Azospirillum brasilense: one gene and its partner. The protein of the gene in region 1 interacts with the protein of each later gene in a pairwise test. Links are inferred from orthologs where the notes say so. Each region holds a gene or a part of one and is shown on either strand. Other genes may lie near its edges. The genes, in order: hfq and rho.

Region 1 (8,034 bases):
ATCGCGTCGACAGCGCTCCGGTCATCTCGGTCAGGGGGACCGCCGAGGCGACCGTGACGCGCTTGCCGTTCAGGTGGGCGCCCTGCCCTTTCACCGCCGTGGCGATGCGCCCGTCGCACGGGTCGTAGATCCAGCCGGCCAGCGTCTCGCCGCGGCAGGCCAAGGCGATGATCACGGCGAAGAGCGGGCGCCCGTTCGCGAAGTTCAGCGTGCCGTCGATCGGGTCGATGATCCAGACCGGCGCGTCGCCATGGATGCGGTCGAGCAGGGACTTGTCCTCGGAGACGGCCTCCTCCCCCACCACCGTGCTGCCGGGAAGCAGGTCCAGCAAGCGCGGCGTCAAGGCGCGTTCGCCCGCTTCGTCGGCCAGGGTTACGAGATCGGCCGGCCCGGTCTTCTCGCGGATGCCGGCGTTCGCCAGATCGCGGAAATAGGGAAGAATCTCGCTCTCCGCGACCTCGCGGATGATCGCGGAGACGCGGTCGACGTCAGGAATCGGAAAATTCGTCACGGTTTCGGTACCGCTTTGTTGGATCGGGGATCGAGTCTCAGAACCGTTCCGCCATCCTTCGGCGGTTCCGGCAGCATGACTTTGCCGTCCAAACCACTGTCTTTCAACGCTTTGACCAGCGCGTCATAGGTGGCCTGATCGGCCGCGGGGTTCGGGGCGGGCGGCGTGCCGGTCAGCGGGCCGGGTTCCGGCGGCTTGCGCGGCGCGCTCGGATCGGGCGGGGGCTGCGGCACGTCGCGCGCTTCCCGCGTCTCCTCCTTGGGCGGCGGCGGGGGCGGACGCCACAGGCGGAAGCAGTCGGTGAAGGTGGCTTCCTTGCAGGCCTTCAGCAGTTCCTTCGGGTCCGGCGCCACGACCAGTGGGCTGAAGGGGGCGGGAGGAAACTCCGCAGGCTCCGGCGGCAGGGGATCTTCCGGAGCGACCGGCGGCTCCTCCACGAATCCCGGTGGCAACACCCGTTCGACGGCTGCGGCGGTGCCCGCGAAGGCCAGAAACGCCAGGGACAGGAGAGCGATCGGGACGCGCAAGGGAATCCGGACAAAAGAAGAAGCGGGCCGAGCCGCCATTATGGCGTCCTGCCCGCTGCATAGCCACGGACAAATCCTTGTCCCGGCACCCCCCGCCTCCGTCAGGAGCGCGGCAGGCTGTCGCTCGGGGTGGCGTGCAGCGCCCAGGCGGCCAGTTCGGACCGCAGGGCGGCGATCTTGCTGCTTTCCGTCGGGTTGGTTTCCTTGCGCCAGGCGTCACTGATGATTTCCAGAAGACGGGCGCGACCGGCGTTGTCGCGCGACAGTTCCTGGATGCGCAGCACCGCGGCACCGGGCGACAATTGCTCCTGCCGGGCGACCAGGGTCACCTGATCGGCCAGGAAGGCGGTGATCGAAAAGTGTGTTGGATCGGTCTGCAAACGCATAGGCGGGCCTCCTCCCGGGGATAACCCATCGGCTCCCCGGCTCAAATATCGGGGGCGCGTTGGGAAAAGGCTACACCTCGGACGTCGTAGGACGGGGCTGAAATCGGGCGCGTCATGTCGTCGCATGTGCACGAACGAATTATGACGCGCCCGCTTCCTTTATGGCGAAAGATCAGCCGTGCACGAACCGCTTCTCGAAACGGGCCAGATCCGCCGGGTCGATGGCCACCTGGATGTGGGCCTGGACCTCATCATCCCGCCGCTCCAGCACCTCACCTTTTTCATAGAGCCACGCGAGCGCCGCCCCGTCCCCCAACTCCACGGACAGGTCCACCACATGGCGGTGGGCGTTCATCCGCTGGTCGAGCAGCCGGTCGAGATCCGCGATCCCCGCCCCCGACAGGGCGGACACCGCGACGGCGCGCGGGTTGCGGGCCGTCTGGGCCAGGATCGCCTCGCGGGATTCCTCGTCCAGCGCGTCGATCTTGTTCAGCACCTCGATCACGCGGTCGTCGGCGTCCGGGTCGATGCCCATATCGCTCATGACCTCGTGCACGTCGGCCTTCTGGGCCTCGCTGTCCTGGTGGGAGACATCGCGGACATGCAGGATGATGTCGGCGGCGTCGACCTCCTCCAGCGTGGCGCGGAAGGCGGCGACGAGGCCGTGCGGCAGGTCGGAGATGAAGCCCACCGTGTCCGACAGGATCACCTTGCGCCCGGACGGCAGGGTCACCTGACGCATCGTCGGGTCCAGCGTGGCGAACAGCAGGTCCTTGGCGAAGACGTCGGCGTTGGCCAGCCGGTTGAACAGCGTCGACTTGCCGGCGTTGGTGTAGCCGACCAGAGCCACCACGGGGTACGGCACCTTGGCGCGCGCCTTGCGGTGCAGACCGCGGGTGCGGCGGACCTCCTCCAACTCCTTCTTGATCTTGACGATGCGGTCGCCGATCAACCGGCGGTCCATCTCAAGCTGGGATTCACCGGGGCCGCCGAGGAAGCCGAAGCCGCCGCGCTGGCGTTCCAGGTGGGTCCAGGAGCGGACGAGGCGCGACTTCTGGTAGGTCAGGGCGGCCAGCTCGACCTGGAGCATGCCTTCGCGCGTGCGGGCGCGGGCGCCGAAGATCTCCAGGATCAGGCCGGTGCGGTCGATGACCTTGACCTTGAGGGCCTTTTCCAGATTGCGCTGCTGCACCGGCGACAGCGCGTGGTCGAGGATGACGAGGGATGCCTCCGTCTCCTCCACGATCTGGGCAAAATGCTCCACCGTCCCCGACCCGAGAAGGATCGAAGGCTGCGGGCGGTTCACCCGCGCGCATTCGGCGTGCACGACCTCCAGATCGATGGCGCGGGCAAGGCCCACCGCCTCGTCCAGGCAGGATTCGGGATGGCGCAGGACCCCGTCCGCCTCATTGCGGAGGACGGGGTGGACCACGATGGCGCGGCCGGAGGCATCAGGCGTCCGGCCATTGCCATTGGTCGAAAAATCAGACGTTTTCACCTTCCTTGGGCGGCTCGAAGAGTTGGATCGGATGCGCAGGCATCACGGTGGAGATGGCGTGCTTGTAGACGAGCTGCGAATGCGCATCGCGCCGCAGCAGAACCGAGAAGTTGTCGAACCAGGTGATGATTCCCTGAAGTTTAACACCGTTCACAAGGAACACGGTTACGGGAGTCTTGTTCTTGCGGACGTGGTTGAGGAACACGTCCTGCACATTTTGGCTTTTTTCAGACATTTTATGTCGCCCCCTTCTTCAGTGTTTTTTGGGGCCCCTTGTTAGAAGCCCGCCCCCTGCAGCGATAAGGTATGGCTGGTCGCAACCGTCTCGACTACTGGTCATCCGATATGGTGTCACCACCGTTGCCCACCAAGCCGCACAATGCATGGCAGGTGTCGTACCGGTGGGCCGGAGGGAAGCGGGTGAAGCCGCTGCCCTCCCCCGCCCCTATTAGCACCGGGACCATTCCCGCGCCATGGGCACATTCCATGTCGATGTCGGCGTCTCCTACGAACCAGACGTCCGGACCCGGCGGAATGTTCGCCGGTTCCAGCGCCATCATCACCGGTGCGCCGTGCGGCTTGTCGAATTCGGCGTCCTGGGCGCCGACCAGACGGCCGAAATAGCCGGTCCAGCCCAGGGCGTCGGCTTCCGCCCGCAGGAAGCGGCCGGTCTTGTTCGAGACCACCGCCTGATAGATTCCGCGCTCGGCGAAGCCGCGCAGCAGGGATTCCGCACCCGGCAGGGGCCGGAGATGCTCCAGGTGATGCGCCTCGAAATAGGCGTAGAAAAGGTCGCGCGCGTCGGTCCAGCGCTCCCCGAAGATGCGGGGGAAGCTGTCGCGCAGCGACTGCTTGATGCGCTCCCTCGCCTCATCCTCGGTCCAGGCCGGATGACCGAAGGTGACCAGCGCGTGGTTCAGCGCGGCGCGCACCGTGCCCCAATTGTCGACCAGCGTGTTGTCCCAGTCGTAGAGGACGGCGCGCGGCAGCACGGGCAGGCGGTCGATGACGGCGGCGGCGTCGCTCATGACGGCACCCCGGCGGCCACGTAATCGAGATAGGCCTGACGCAGCGTCCGCGTGACCGGCCCCGGCCTGCCCTCGCCTACCGGCTTGCCGTCGATGCGGGTCACCGGCAGCGCGAAGGTACCGGCGGAGGACACGAAGGCCTCGCGGGCGGCGAGCGCCTCCTCCACCGTGAAGCTGCGCTCCTCCACCGGGATGCCGCGCTCGCCGGCCAGCCGCAGAAGCGATTGGCGGGTGATGCCGTTGAGGATCTTCCGCGACGGGGCGCGGGTCACCAGCACGCCGTCCTGCGTGACGATCCAGGCGTTGGAGGAGGCCCCCTCCGTCACTGTGCCGTCCGGATCGATCAGCCACGCCTCGTAGGCGCCCGATTCGGTGGCCTGCTGCTTGGCAAGCACCGGGGCGAGGAGACCGACCGTCTTGATGTCGCACCGGCCCCAGCGGATGTCGGGCACCGTGACCACGGCCACACCCTTCTCGAGCTGCTCCGGCTTGGCGAAGGCGGTGACCCGCTTGACGGTCATCACCAGAGTCGCGGGGATGCTTGCCGGGAACTTGAAGTCCCGCGGGGCGACGCCGCGGGTGACCTGGATGTACAGCGCCCCGTTGCGGACGCCGTTCCTCCGCACCAGCTCGCGGGCGATCATCGTCACGACGCGTGGCGCCGCCGGCCAGTCCATGCGCAGCTCCGACAGGCTGCGGCCCAGACGCTCCATATGGCCGTCCAGGTCCGCGAAGCGCCCATCGAGGAGAGTCACCACCTCATAGACGCCGTCGGCGAACTGGAAACCGCGATCTTCCACATGAACCGCCGCCTGCCGGTGCGGCAGGTAACGGCCGTTGACGTATGCCCATCGAGCCATGGAGGTTCTTTTTGTTGGTGCCAAAAACGATACGGGAGGCGATCAGAAGAATTCAAGCCGGACGGCGAACATCTTCTCCACCTTTTTCACCTGACCAGCGGTAGCCAGGATGATGACACGGTCCTTCGGACGGATCACCGTGGCCGGGCGCGGGATGATGACCTCGTCGCCGCGCACAATGGCGCCGACGATGACCCCGGAGGGCAGCTTCACCTCACGCAGCGGGGTGTTGACCACCGCGGAGGTTTCCAGCGCCTCCGCCTCGATGACCTCGGCAAAGCCGTCGCGCAGGCTGTGCACCGCGCGGATGCGGCCGCGACGGACGTACTGGAGGATGTTCGACACGGTGATGGCGCGCGGGCTGACCACCGCGTCGATCCCCAGCGGCGACACCAGAGAGGTGTAGGACGCCTTGTTGATCAGCGTGATGGCGCGCTTCGCCCCGTGCCGCTTGGCGAGCAGCGAGGAGAGGATGTTGCCCTCGTCGTCGTTGGTCACGGCGACCACCGTCTCGGTAGCGCGGACGTTGGCCTCCTCCAGGATCTCCGGGTCCAGCCCGTCGCCGTGCAGCACCATGGTGCGCGACAGGCGCTGCGCCACGAACTGGGCGCGGCTGCGGTTCATCTCGATGATGCGCGCGGTGACCTGGGGGTACTTCGCCTCCAGTTCCTCCGCCAAGCACAGCCCGATGTTGCCTCCGCCCAGGATGATAATGCGGCGGGCCTCCACCTCCTCGTGGCCGAAGGCGGCCATGGCGCGGTTCAGGTGGCGGTTGTCGCAGGCGAAATAGACCTCGTCGCCCGGCAGCATCTGGTCGTCGCCGCCGGGGATGAAGGAGCGGTCGTTGCGGATGATCGCCACCACCTCCAGACCCAGGTCGGGGAACAGGCCGGTCAACTGGCGCAGCGGCGTGTGCAGCACCGGGCAGGTTTCGGTGCAGAGCACGCCGACGACGCGGACCTTGCCGTCCGCCAGCGGAATCATGTCGAAGGCGCCCGGCACTTGGAGCCGGCGGGCGATGGCGCGCGCCACCGCGATCTCCGGGGAGATGATGACGTCGATCGGCATGTGGTCGCGGCTGAACAGGTCCGCCCAGATCGGCTTCAGATAGCTCTGGTTGCGGACGCGGGCGATCTTGGTCGGCACCTTGAACAGCGCGTGGGCGACCTCGCAGGCCACCATGTTGATCTCGTCGATCTGGGTGACCGCGATGATCATGTCGGTCTCGCCCGCCCCCGCCGCCTCCAGAACGTCGGGGTGCGAAGCGTGGCCGACCATGGCCTGCACGTCGAGCGTGTCGCTGATTCGCTGGATGAGTTCCGGCGAATGGTCGATCACCGTGACGTTGTTGCCCTCGGACGCCAGATAGCGCGCGATGTTCGAGCCGACCTGCCCGGCTCCGCAAACGATGACCTTCACGGCCTTTGCACCCTTCCCCGCCCATTTTCCAGGCAATTAGGATAGGGACCTTATCATTTTGCGGCAGAGCGCACCAACTCTATGTTTGCGAAGGGAAATACGGGCCGACATGCGAGCGTGGACAGGAAGAGGGGTGACGGATGCTCTCTGCCCCATCACCCTTCCCTCGGGCAATCATCGCGAAACGGAGACCCGTTTTCCCAGCCCTGGCGTCAGCTGTTGTCGATCGTGTAATAGAACTGCGTGACGACTCCTTCCGGAGCACCGTCCTTGCGGGTGTCGAAGTTGAAGTCCTGCGAGCGGCCATCGATGTTGACCGATCCCTGGAAATGGGCTGGCCCGTTGAAATTCACACCGATCAGCAGAAGCTGATTCACGCCGGCCTGCAGGTTGCCGGTCAGCACGACCTGTTCATTGATCGATTCGCCACCACCAATGCGGTTGTAAACTTGAGCGCCGTTCAAATAAGCAACAAGTTGGTTGTCGGTATAATTGACCGTCAGGACAGCAGTGGTCGCCATATTGTGATTCCTCCTCATAAAAAGAAAATGCTGTTTGTTGTTAAGCGCGCTCACAAGCCAATGAATATTTAGGCAATGCACTTCGATCAACACAAAATATGTTACTCGTAATTTCACAAAATATATAAATACAATTGTATTTAATGATTAATTGAAAAAAGGAAATAGTCAATTAAGATCAATTAAAATAATAGAATTACCGCAACACAATTCCAGAAGACGCACACCAACGACACAAGTCGGCAAGCACCGCCCTCAGACAAAATAAAAGCAGGTTCCCAAGCCGCCCGCGTTCGGGACATGCTCGGAAAACCTGCTTCAGGAGAAAAGACGGCGCCTCGTGCTTGACGATGCTGGACAAGCCTACTCGACGAACAGCTTGCCCTTCTCGCTGCCGTGCACGCCGAGCGATTTCAGCTTCCGGTGCAAGGCGGAACGCTCCATCCCCACGAAGGACGCGGTGCGGGAGATGTTGCCGCCGAAGCGCGTCACCTGGGCCAACAGATACTCGCGCTCAAACACCTCGCGCGCCTCGCGGAGCGGCAGGCCCATGATCTCGCCACCCTTGTCCCATTTCAGGACGGTGGGGGTGATGGCGCCGATTTCCGGCGGTAGCTGGTCGGCGCGGATCGGCTCCTTGGGGTCGCCCTGCGCCATGATGAGCAGCCAATCCACCACGTTGCGCAGTTGGCGCACGTTGCCCGGCCAGTCGTAGGCCTGCAGCGCGGCCATGGCGTCCTCGCCGAAGTCGCGGGCCGGCAGACCGGCGGCCTCGGCGGAGCGTTGCATGAAGTGGCGGGCCAGCAGCGGAATGTCCTCGCGCCGCTCGGCCAGCGAGGGCACGCGGATTGGCACGACGGCGAGACGATAGAACAGGTCCTGGCGGAAGCGGCCCTGGTCGATCTCGGCTTGGAGGTCGCGGTTGGAGGTCGCGACGACGCGCACATCCACCTCGACGCGCTGGCCGCCGCCGACCCGCTCGAACACCTGCTCCTGCAGGGCGCGGACGATCTTGCCCTGGGTTTCCAGCGGCATGTCGGCGACCTCGTCGAGCAGCAGCGTGCCGCCGTGCGCCTGCTCGAAGGTGCCGATCTTGCGCCCGCCGCCGTCCACGCCGGCTTCCGTGCCGAACAGCTCCATTTCCAGCCGGTCGGGGCGCATGGTGGCGCAGTTCAGCCCGACGAAGGGGCCGCCGGCCCGGCGCGACCGCGCGTGGATCAACCGGGCCACCACCTCCTTGCCGGAGCCGGCGGGGCCGGTGACGAGAACGCGGCTGCCGGTGGG
Region 2 (7,996 bases), on another replicon or contig:
ATCAGGGCCGCCGCCTCGCCGGGGTTGGCCTGCAACCAGGCGCGGATGGTCTGGAGCGACACCTCCTCGCGCTTCAGGGCGCCGCGGTCGATCAGCTCCCGCCCGATGGCGACGTATTTGTGGCCGTTCTGGGCGGCGTAGCCGACGCGCGTCTCCGTTCCGTCGGGGAAGCTGACGCGGCCCGACCCCTGGATGTGCAGGAAGAAGGTGGCGATCGGGTCCTGCAGCCAGACCAGCTCCAGCCCCTTGCCGCTCAGCGCCCCGGCCTCGATGGCCGCGCGGTCCTCGAAGGGCTTCAGCCGCCCGGCGGTGACGCGCCCGGCGATGCGCTCGCCCTTCCAGCGGTCGGCGAACTCGCCGAGGTCGACCAACACCAGATCGGCGGGACGCTTGTAGAGCGGCACCGGAAAGGCCGGGTCCGGTGACCGGCTGCCCTTCAGCTCAACCTCGTAATAGCCGGTGAAGAGGCCGCGCCGCTCCGCATTGTTGGCCGCGGCGTAGGGGGTGAACCACGTCTCGAAATAGGCTCGCGCTGCCGCGTCGTCGCCGGCCGGCAGCTTGGCCAACTCGGCGCAAGGGTCCTGCCAGTCCGCCGCCTTGCCGCCGACCCCGTCCGGGCCGATGGAACGGTCGGCGGCCAGCGCCCTGACCTTCGCGCAGGAGCGCTGGAAGGCCGGGACGGCCTCCGCCACGCGGTCGGCGCCCCAGCCGGGCAGCGCCGTGAAGGCGACGGGGGTGAGGATCAGCTTTTCGGGCGGCGGAGGGGGCGGCGCCTTGGCCTCCTCCTCCTTCCGCTCGCAGCCAATGAGAAACGCCGCGGCAAGGACTGCCGCGGCGCTAAGACGAACAACCGGATGAGAGAGCATCAGAACCGATCGGTCATTGAGGGGTGCGGGTTTCGACGAGCGCCCAGTTCGGGTCGCCGGCGCGGGTGTTTCGGGCGAAGGTCCAGACGTCCACGGCCTCGACCACGGCGTTGGGATCGCCGTCCACCACGGCACCGGCGCTGTTGCGCACGACGTTCATCTGCTCCGACACGAACTTCACGGTGACCAGCGCGGTGCGGCCGTCCATGCGGGCCTCCACCACATCGGCGTCGGTGATCGTTTCGATGCGGGTCTCCAGCGTCTCGCCGGCCGACTGGCGCTCGCGCACCGCGCGGGCGAAGTTGTCGTAGACCTCGTCCGAGAGCAGGGGGCGCAGGGTGGCCGTGTCGCCCTTGGCGAAGGCCTCCACGATCATCTGGAAGGCGCCGCGGGCGCCCTGCAGGAAATACTTCTCGTCGAAGCTGGGGTCGGCGGCCTTGATCTGCTCCAGCGCCGTGGCCAGCGACACCGGCTCGTCGGGCGACGGGGCGGTGTTCGGCAGGGGCCGCTCGCGGTTGGGCATCGCCACCACGTTGTCGGGCTGGTTGTTGGGGCGGGCCGTGAAGGGGTTCGGCCGCTGACGCTCCTCACCGGTGCGGCGGCCGAGCACGCTGCGCAGCCGGTACACGAGAAACGCCGCGATCATCGCGAAGATCAGGATCTCGACGAACACAAACCCATCTCCCATCATCCATCCTTCCGGGTGACTGAAGGCCGGCCCCGAAATCACCGGCCCCGCTTGATCCACTACTGGACCCTCCGGCGGGTGAGCATTAAGTGTACCGGAACGGTGCCGGGACCAGATCCCAGCTCGCCCTCTCCGCCGAGGATTCCACCCGATGACCCGTGCCGGAGCTGTTCTTCCAACCAAAGATCGGGTGACGTACCCTGGTGTAGATAGGCCCTCGGGGTTGAAAGAGCAAGGACGGCCATGAATCCCCTGTTGCTGTTGTTCCTTTTGCTGCCGATCGCGGAAATCGCCACCTTCATCGAGGTCGGCGACTGGATTGGCGCCGGCCCGACGGTCGGGCTGGTGATCCTGTCCGCCATCCTCGGGTCCGTGCTGATCCGGTGGCAGGGATTGTCCGTTCTCAAACGCGCGCAGGAGGCGGCGGAGCGCGGCGAGAGCCCGGTCGGCGCCGTATTCGAGGGGTTCTGCGTCGTCGTCGCCGGCCTGCTGCTGATCATCCCCGGCTTCCTGACGGACATCGTCGGAATCCTGCTGTTCGTGCGCCCGATCCGCAACGCTCTGGGCCGCTGGCTGTTCGACCGTATGAAAGGCGCGGCCTCCTTCCAGATGCACGGCCGCATGGGCGGTCAGGCGGGTGGCCAAGGCTGGAACGCCGGCAATCCGAACGGCCCCCATGGCGGGCCGCCCGACCGCCCGCCGCCGGGTGTGATCGACGTCGATTACCAGGAGGTCGACCCCGATGGCGGCCGTCCGGGAAACGCCGGTCCGGCGGACCGCGACGGGCCGGACGACACGCCCAAGCTCGGGGACTCCCGCTGGGCGCCGCCCGGTTCGCCCTACCGCAACGACCGCGGGTGAAACGCACCGGTTTCACTTTGTGGAGCCAGCGGTTCCGTGCTAGCCAGCGGGTCTTGAAGACCTTTCCATCGTGATGCCGCCCCGCGGCCAGGAGTTGTCCATGTCCGATCAGCAGATCAACGGTCAAGATCAGGAAGCCGCCTCGTCGCTGCCGATGCATGTGCTGGCGCAGTATGTGAAGGACCTGTCCTTCGAGAACCCCAACGCACCGCAAAGCCTGCTGCCCGGCCAGCCGCAGCCGCAGGTCAACATCGGCGTGGACGTGCAGGTTCAGCCGATGGGCGAGGACGTCTACGAGGTCGTGCTCAAGCTGCATTGCGAGGCCAAGCAGGCCGAGGCGACCGCCTTCCTGGTCGAGGTCGCCTACGGCGGCCTGTTCCAGCTTCCGGGCCTGCCGCAGGAGCATCACCGCCCGGTGCTGCTGATCGAGGCGCCGCGGATGCTGTTCCCGTTCGCCCGCGCCATCGTGGCCGGCTGCACCCAGGACGGCGGCTTCCCGCCGCTGATGATCAACCCGATCGACTTCGTCGACCTGTACCGTCGCCAGACCGCCGGCCAGCAGGCCCAGGCCGAAGAGGCGCCGCAGTCGCCGTTCTGATATGGCGATTCTGACGGCAGCGTTCTGATCCGGGCCATCGGTTTCGGGCAAACAAAAAGGCGGGAGGCTCCATTGGGGCCTCCCGCCTTTTTTGTGCCCTCCCCCGCCCTTGGACCGGATGGGGGAGAGGAAACCACCGATTACTGATTCATGGACTCGAAGAATTCCGAGTTCGACTTTGTGTGCTTCAGCTTGTCGACCAGGAAGTCCACCGCGTCGGTCACACCCATCGGCATCAGGATGCGGCGCAGGATCCACATCTTGGAGATGGTGCCCTTGTCCACCAGCAGCTCCTCCTTGCGGGTGCCCGACTTGGAGATGTCGATGGCCGGGAAGGTGCGCTTGTCGGAGAGCTTGCGGTCCAGCACGATCTCGGAGTTGCCGGTGCCCTTGAACTCTTCGAAGATCACCTCGTCCATGCGGCTGCCGGTGTCGATCAGCGCGGTCGCGATGATGGTCAGCGAACCGCCCTCCTCGATGTTGCGGGCCGCACCGAAGAAGCGCTTCGGGCGCTGCAGCGCGTTGGCGTCGACACCGCCGGTCAGCACCTTGCCCGAGGAGGGAACGACGGTGTTGTAGGCGCGGGCCAGACGGGTGATGGAGTCCAGCAGGATGACCACGTCGCGCTTGTGCTCGACCAGCCGCTTGGCCTTCTCGATGACCATCTCGGCAACCTGGACGTGGCGCGTCGCCGGCTCGTCGAAGGTGGAGCTGATGACCTCGCCCCGCACGGAGCGGGCCATGTCGGTCACCTCTTCCGGACGCTCGTCGATCAGCAGGACGATCAGATAGGCTTCCGGGTGGTTGGTTGCGATGGAATGGGCGATGTTCTGCAGCATCACGGTCTTGCCCGTGCGCGGCGGGGCGACGATCAGCCCGCGCTGGCCCTTGCCCAGCGGCGCCACGAGGTCGATGATGCGGCCCGTGTAGTTCTTCTTGGTCGGGTCGTCGACTTCCATGCGCAGCCGCTCTTCCGGATAGAGCGGGGTCAGGTTGTCGAAGTTGATGCGGTGGCGGACCTTGTCCGGCGCATCGAAGTTGATCGTGTTGACCTTGAGAAGGGCGAAGTAGCGCTCGCCATCCTTGGGCGCGCGGATCTGGCCTTCGACCGTGTCGCCGGTGCGCAGGCTGAAGCGGCGCACCTGGCTGGGGCTGACATAGATGTCGTCAGGGCCGGGAAGATAGTTGGCCTCCGGCGAGCGCAGGAACCCGAAGCCGTCCTGAAGAACCTCGAGCACGCCGTCGCCGTAGATCGGGACATCGTTTTCCGCCAGCTGCTTGAGGATGGCGAACATCATGTCCTGCTTGCGCAGAGTGCTGGCGTTCTCGATCTGCAGTTCCTCGGCGAACGCCAGCAGTTCGGCGGGGCTCTTGCACTTCAGCTCTTGGAGATGCATGGGGGTGCCTTAAGGGAATCGGTCATGCGAGGGGGAGTGCCAGAGGTCCCGGGCCGGCGCAGGGTGCGTCGGTTGAGCGTCGAACGGCGCTGAAGGCTGGGAATGCCTGTCGGACGTCGCGCCCAGATCGTTGGGGAGGGACGGAACGGCGGATGTGGGATGGGTGCCCGCGAGGCTTGCCGCCCCGTGGTGGGAAAGATGGTTAGCGGAACGCCGTCTGCAAGTCAAATGAAAGCGAATTCTTGGAAACGGGCTGGATTCTTGCGCGTCTTCGTCCGGGTCACGATGCCGCATCCCCTGTTATCCAGGCCACCAGCGCACGACCTGAACGTTCAGGACAGAAACGGTTTGGTTGACATCATGAGCCCGCATGACCGTTCCGGACCCGGAACCATCGTTGCTCCCGAAACCTCCACCGACCCCCTGCCCTGGCACGCCCAGCCCCCGGACCAGGCCTTGGCCGCGCTGGACAGCCCCGACGACGGGCTGACGCCCGACGAGGCGGCGGAGCGCCGGCGGCGGTACGGCCCCAACCGGCTGACTCCACCACCCCGCCGGTCGGCGCTGATGCGCTTCCTGGCGCAGTTCGACAATCTGCTGATCTATGTGCTGATCAGCGCGGGAATCGTCACGGTTCTGCTCGGCGAGTTCGTCGACGCCGCGGTGATCGCCGGCGTGGTGCTGATCAACGCGGCCATCGGCTACGTCCAGGAAGGCAAGGCGGAGCAGGCGCTGGACGCCATCCGCAGCATGCTGTCGCCGCAGGCGGTGGTTTTGCGCGGCGGCCATCAGGTCACCGTCCCGGCGGAGGATCTGGTACCCGGCGACCGGGTGCTGCTGGCCTCGGGCGACAAGGTGCCGGCGGACCTGCGGCTGGTCCGGGTCAAGGGGCTGCGCGTGCAGGAGGCAGCGCTGACCGGGGAGTCCGTGCCGGTCGCCAAGAGCGCCGACGCGGTGGCCGCGGACGCTCCCCTGGCGGAGCGCGGCGGCATGGCCTATTCCGGCACGCTGGTGGCCCAGGGACAGGCCACGGGCGTCGTGGTGGCCACGGGGGACCGGACGGAGCTGGGCCGCATCGGCACGCTCCTGGCGGGCGTTGAGGAGCTGACCACGCCGCTGCTCGCCCAGATGGCGGTCTTCGGGCGCTGGCTGACCATCGGCATCCTGGCGCTGACCGCGCTGACCTTCCTCTACGGCTCGCTGGTGCAGGGGGAACCCTGGCCGGACATGGTCATGGCCGCGGTCGGTCTCGCGGTAGCGGCGATTCCGGAAGGGCTGCCGGCGGTAATGACGATCACTCTGGCCATCGGGGTCACCCGCATGGCCCGGCGCAACGCCATCATCCGCCGCCTGCCGGCGGTGGAAACGCTGGGCTCGGTCGGGATCATCTGCTCCGACAAGACCGGCACGCTGACCCGCAACGAGCTGGTCGTGCAGACCGTGGTAACCGCGGCGGGCGACTGCGCGGTGACCGGCACCGGCTACCGCCCCGAAGGCGAGTTCCGCCGCGACGGCAAGGCCCTGGATCCCGCCGCCGATCCCGTGCTGGTCGAGCTGGCCCGCGCCGCCCTGCTGTGCAACGACGCGGAGCTTCAGCGCGGCGAGGATGGCGGCGATGGCAGCGGCGGCTGGACGGTGGCCGGCGACCCGACCGACGGCGCCCTGCTGGCGCTCGGCATGAAGGCCGGGCTGGACGCGCGGGAGGAAGCCGCCCGCTGCCCGCGTACGGACGTCATCCCCTTCGAATCCGAACACAAGTACATGGCCACTCTGCACCACGACCATGAGGGGCACGGGCTGCTGTACGTTAAGGGCGCGCCAGAGCGCGTGCTGTCCATGTGTACGCACGTACGGGCTGCGGACGGCGGCAGCGCGCCGCTCGACGCCGCCCACTGGCGGGTGCAGGTGGAGGACTTGGCGGCGCGTGGCCAGCGCGTCCTGGCGCTCGCCGCCCGCCCCGCGTTGCCCGGCCAGACTGTGCTCGACATGGACGACGTGCGGGAGGGGCTGATCCTGCTCGGCCTGTGCGGCTTCATCGATCCGGCCCGCGAGGAGGCGGTGGCGGCGGTGGCCGAGTGCCAGGCGGCGGGAATCCGCGTCAAGATGATCACCGGCGACCACGCCGGCACCGCCCAGGCCATCGGGCGGCAATTCAACCTGTCGGGCGACGCCGTGTCCGGGACCGAACTGGACCGGCTGGACGACGCGGCGCTGGTCGCCGTGGCGCGCGACACCGACGTCTTCGCCCGCACCACGCCGGAGCACAAGTTGCGCCTCGTCCGCGCGCTCCAGACGGCCGGCCACACGGTCGCCATGACCGGGGACGGGGTGAACGACGCCCCCGCCCTGAAGCGCGCCGACGTCGGCGTCGCCATGGGCTGCAAGGGCACGGAGGCCGCGAAGGAGGCCGCCAGCATGGTGCTGGCCGACGACAACTTCGCCTCCATCGCCCACGCCGTGGAGGAAGGGCGGACCGTCTACGACAATCTGCGCAAGACGATCCTGTTCATGCTGCCGACCAACGGCGCCCAGGCGCTGGTGATCCTGGTCGCCGTGCTGGCCGGCTACACGCTGCCGATCACGCCCGTACAGATTCTCTGGGTCAACATGGTCACGGCGGTGACGCTGGGCTTGGCGCTGGCCTTCGAGCCGCCGGAAGCGGCGGTGATGAAGCGCCCGCCCCGCCCGCAGGACGAGCCGATCCTGCCCGGCTTCCTGATCGGGCGCATGGTGCTGGTGATGGCACTCCTGGTCGCCACCAGCTTTGGATTCTTCCTGCTGCACGAGGGCCACGGCGACCCGACGCCGGTCGCCCGCACCATGGCCGTCAACGCGTTGGTGATGGGGGAGATCTTCTTCCTGCTGAACGCCCGGGCGGTCACCGCCTCGGTGCTGAACCGGCGAGGGCTGTTCGGCAGCCGCCCGGTGTGGATCTCCATCGGGCTGATGCTGGTCTTCCAGCTCGCCTTCACCTATGCCCCGCCCCTGCAGAGCCTGTTCGGCACGGCGGCGGTGGACTGGACCCAGTGGGTGGCCATGACGGCGGCCGGTCTGGCGATCTTCCTGGCGGTCGAGGCGGAGAAGGCGGTCACCCGCCGGGTGATGGGGCGGCGGGGCTGACCGCCGCCCCTTCCCATCAGAACGGCTTTACGATCACGAAGATGACGATGCCGATCATCAGCAGGGTCGGCGCCTCGTTCCACATGCGGAAGAAACGCTGCGGGCGGGTGTTGCGGTCCGCCTCGAAGTCCTTCCGCCAGCGCGCCATCATCATGTGCGTGCCGGTCAGGGCCAGGACGAACAGCAGCTTGGCGTGCAGCCAGCCCTGCTTCATCCAGGCCGGCTCCATCACGATCATCGCGATTCCGAACAGGTAGGCGGCGCCCATCGCCGGATTCATGATGGCGCGCAGCAGGCGGCGCTCCATCACCTTGAACCGCTCCGAGGATTCGGAGCCCGGCGCCGTCTCGCAATGATAGACGAACAGCCGCGGTAGATAGAGAAGCCCGGCCATCCAGGCGATGATGCTGATGACGTGCAGAGCCTTGACCCAGAGATAAAGCACCGGTCTCCCCTTCTCATCCTG

The links.
Region 2: the proteins of hfq (region 1) and rho interact in binary tests that used the Escherichia coli proteins (3 or more experiments, as listed by UniProt). The link is inferred for Azospirillum brasilense from one-to-one orthologs.

The regions. Positions count from the first base shown.
Region 1 is NZ_CP059450.1:601,913-609,946, forward strand. The notes cover bases 1,534-4,435. They hold hfq (RNA chaperone Hfq), read right to left. Parts: upstream 3,158-4,435; coding sequence 2,909-3,157; downstream 1,534-2,908. Other genes in these bases: hflX (GTPase HflX), read right to left, coding at 1,597-2,856; H1Q64_RS16160 (HAD family hydrolase), read right to left, coding at 3,252-3,950; H1Q64_RS16165 (D-amino-acid transaminase), read right to left, coding at 3,947-4,435. In the rest of the region: H1Q64_RS16135 (inositol monophosphatase family protein), read right to left, coding at 1-511; H1Q64_RS16140 (hypothetical protein), read right to left, coding at 508-1,038; H1Q64_RS16145 (hypothetical protein), read right to left, coding at 1,140-1,424; more of H1Q64_RS16165, read right to left, coding at 4,436-4,810; Trk system potassium transporter TrkA, read right to left, coding at 4,853-6,229; H1Q64_RS16175 (hypothetical protein), read right to left, coding at 6,442-6,750; H1Q64_RS16180 (sigma-54-dependent transcriptional regulator), read right to left, coding at 7,114-8,034. UniProt on the Escherichia coli protein: RNA chaperone that binds small regulatory RNA (sRNAs) and mRNAs to facilitate mRNA translational regulation in response to envelope stress, environmental stress and changes in metabolite concentrations.
Region 2 is NZ_CP059449.1:973,393-981,388, reverse strand. Bases 2,283-5,146 are described here. They hold rho (transcription termination factor Rho), read right to left. Parts: upstream 4,411-5,146; coding sequence 3,154-4,410; downstream 2,283-3,153. Other genes in these bases: H1Q64_RS04620 (cation-translocating P-type ATPase), read left to right, coding at 4,771-5,146; secB (protein-export chaperone SecB), read left to right, coding at 2,516-3,013; H1Q64_RS04635 (FxsA family protein), read left to right, coding at 2,283-2,415. Also shown: H1Q64_RS04645 (murein transglycosylase A), read right to left, coding at 1-866; H1Q64_RS04640 (Tim44/TimA family putative adaptor protein), read right to left, coding at 880-1,554; more of H1Q64_RS04635, read left to right, coding at 1,798-2,282; more of H1Q64_RS04620, read left to right, coding at 5,147-7,530; protoporphyrinogen oxidase HemJ, read right to left, coding at 7,547-7,975. UniProt on the Escherichia coli protein: Facilitates transcription termination by a mechanism that involves Rho binding to the nascent RNA, activation of Rho's RNA-dependent ATPase activity, and release of the mRNA from the DNA template.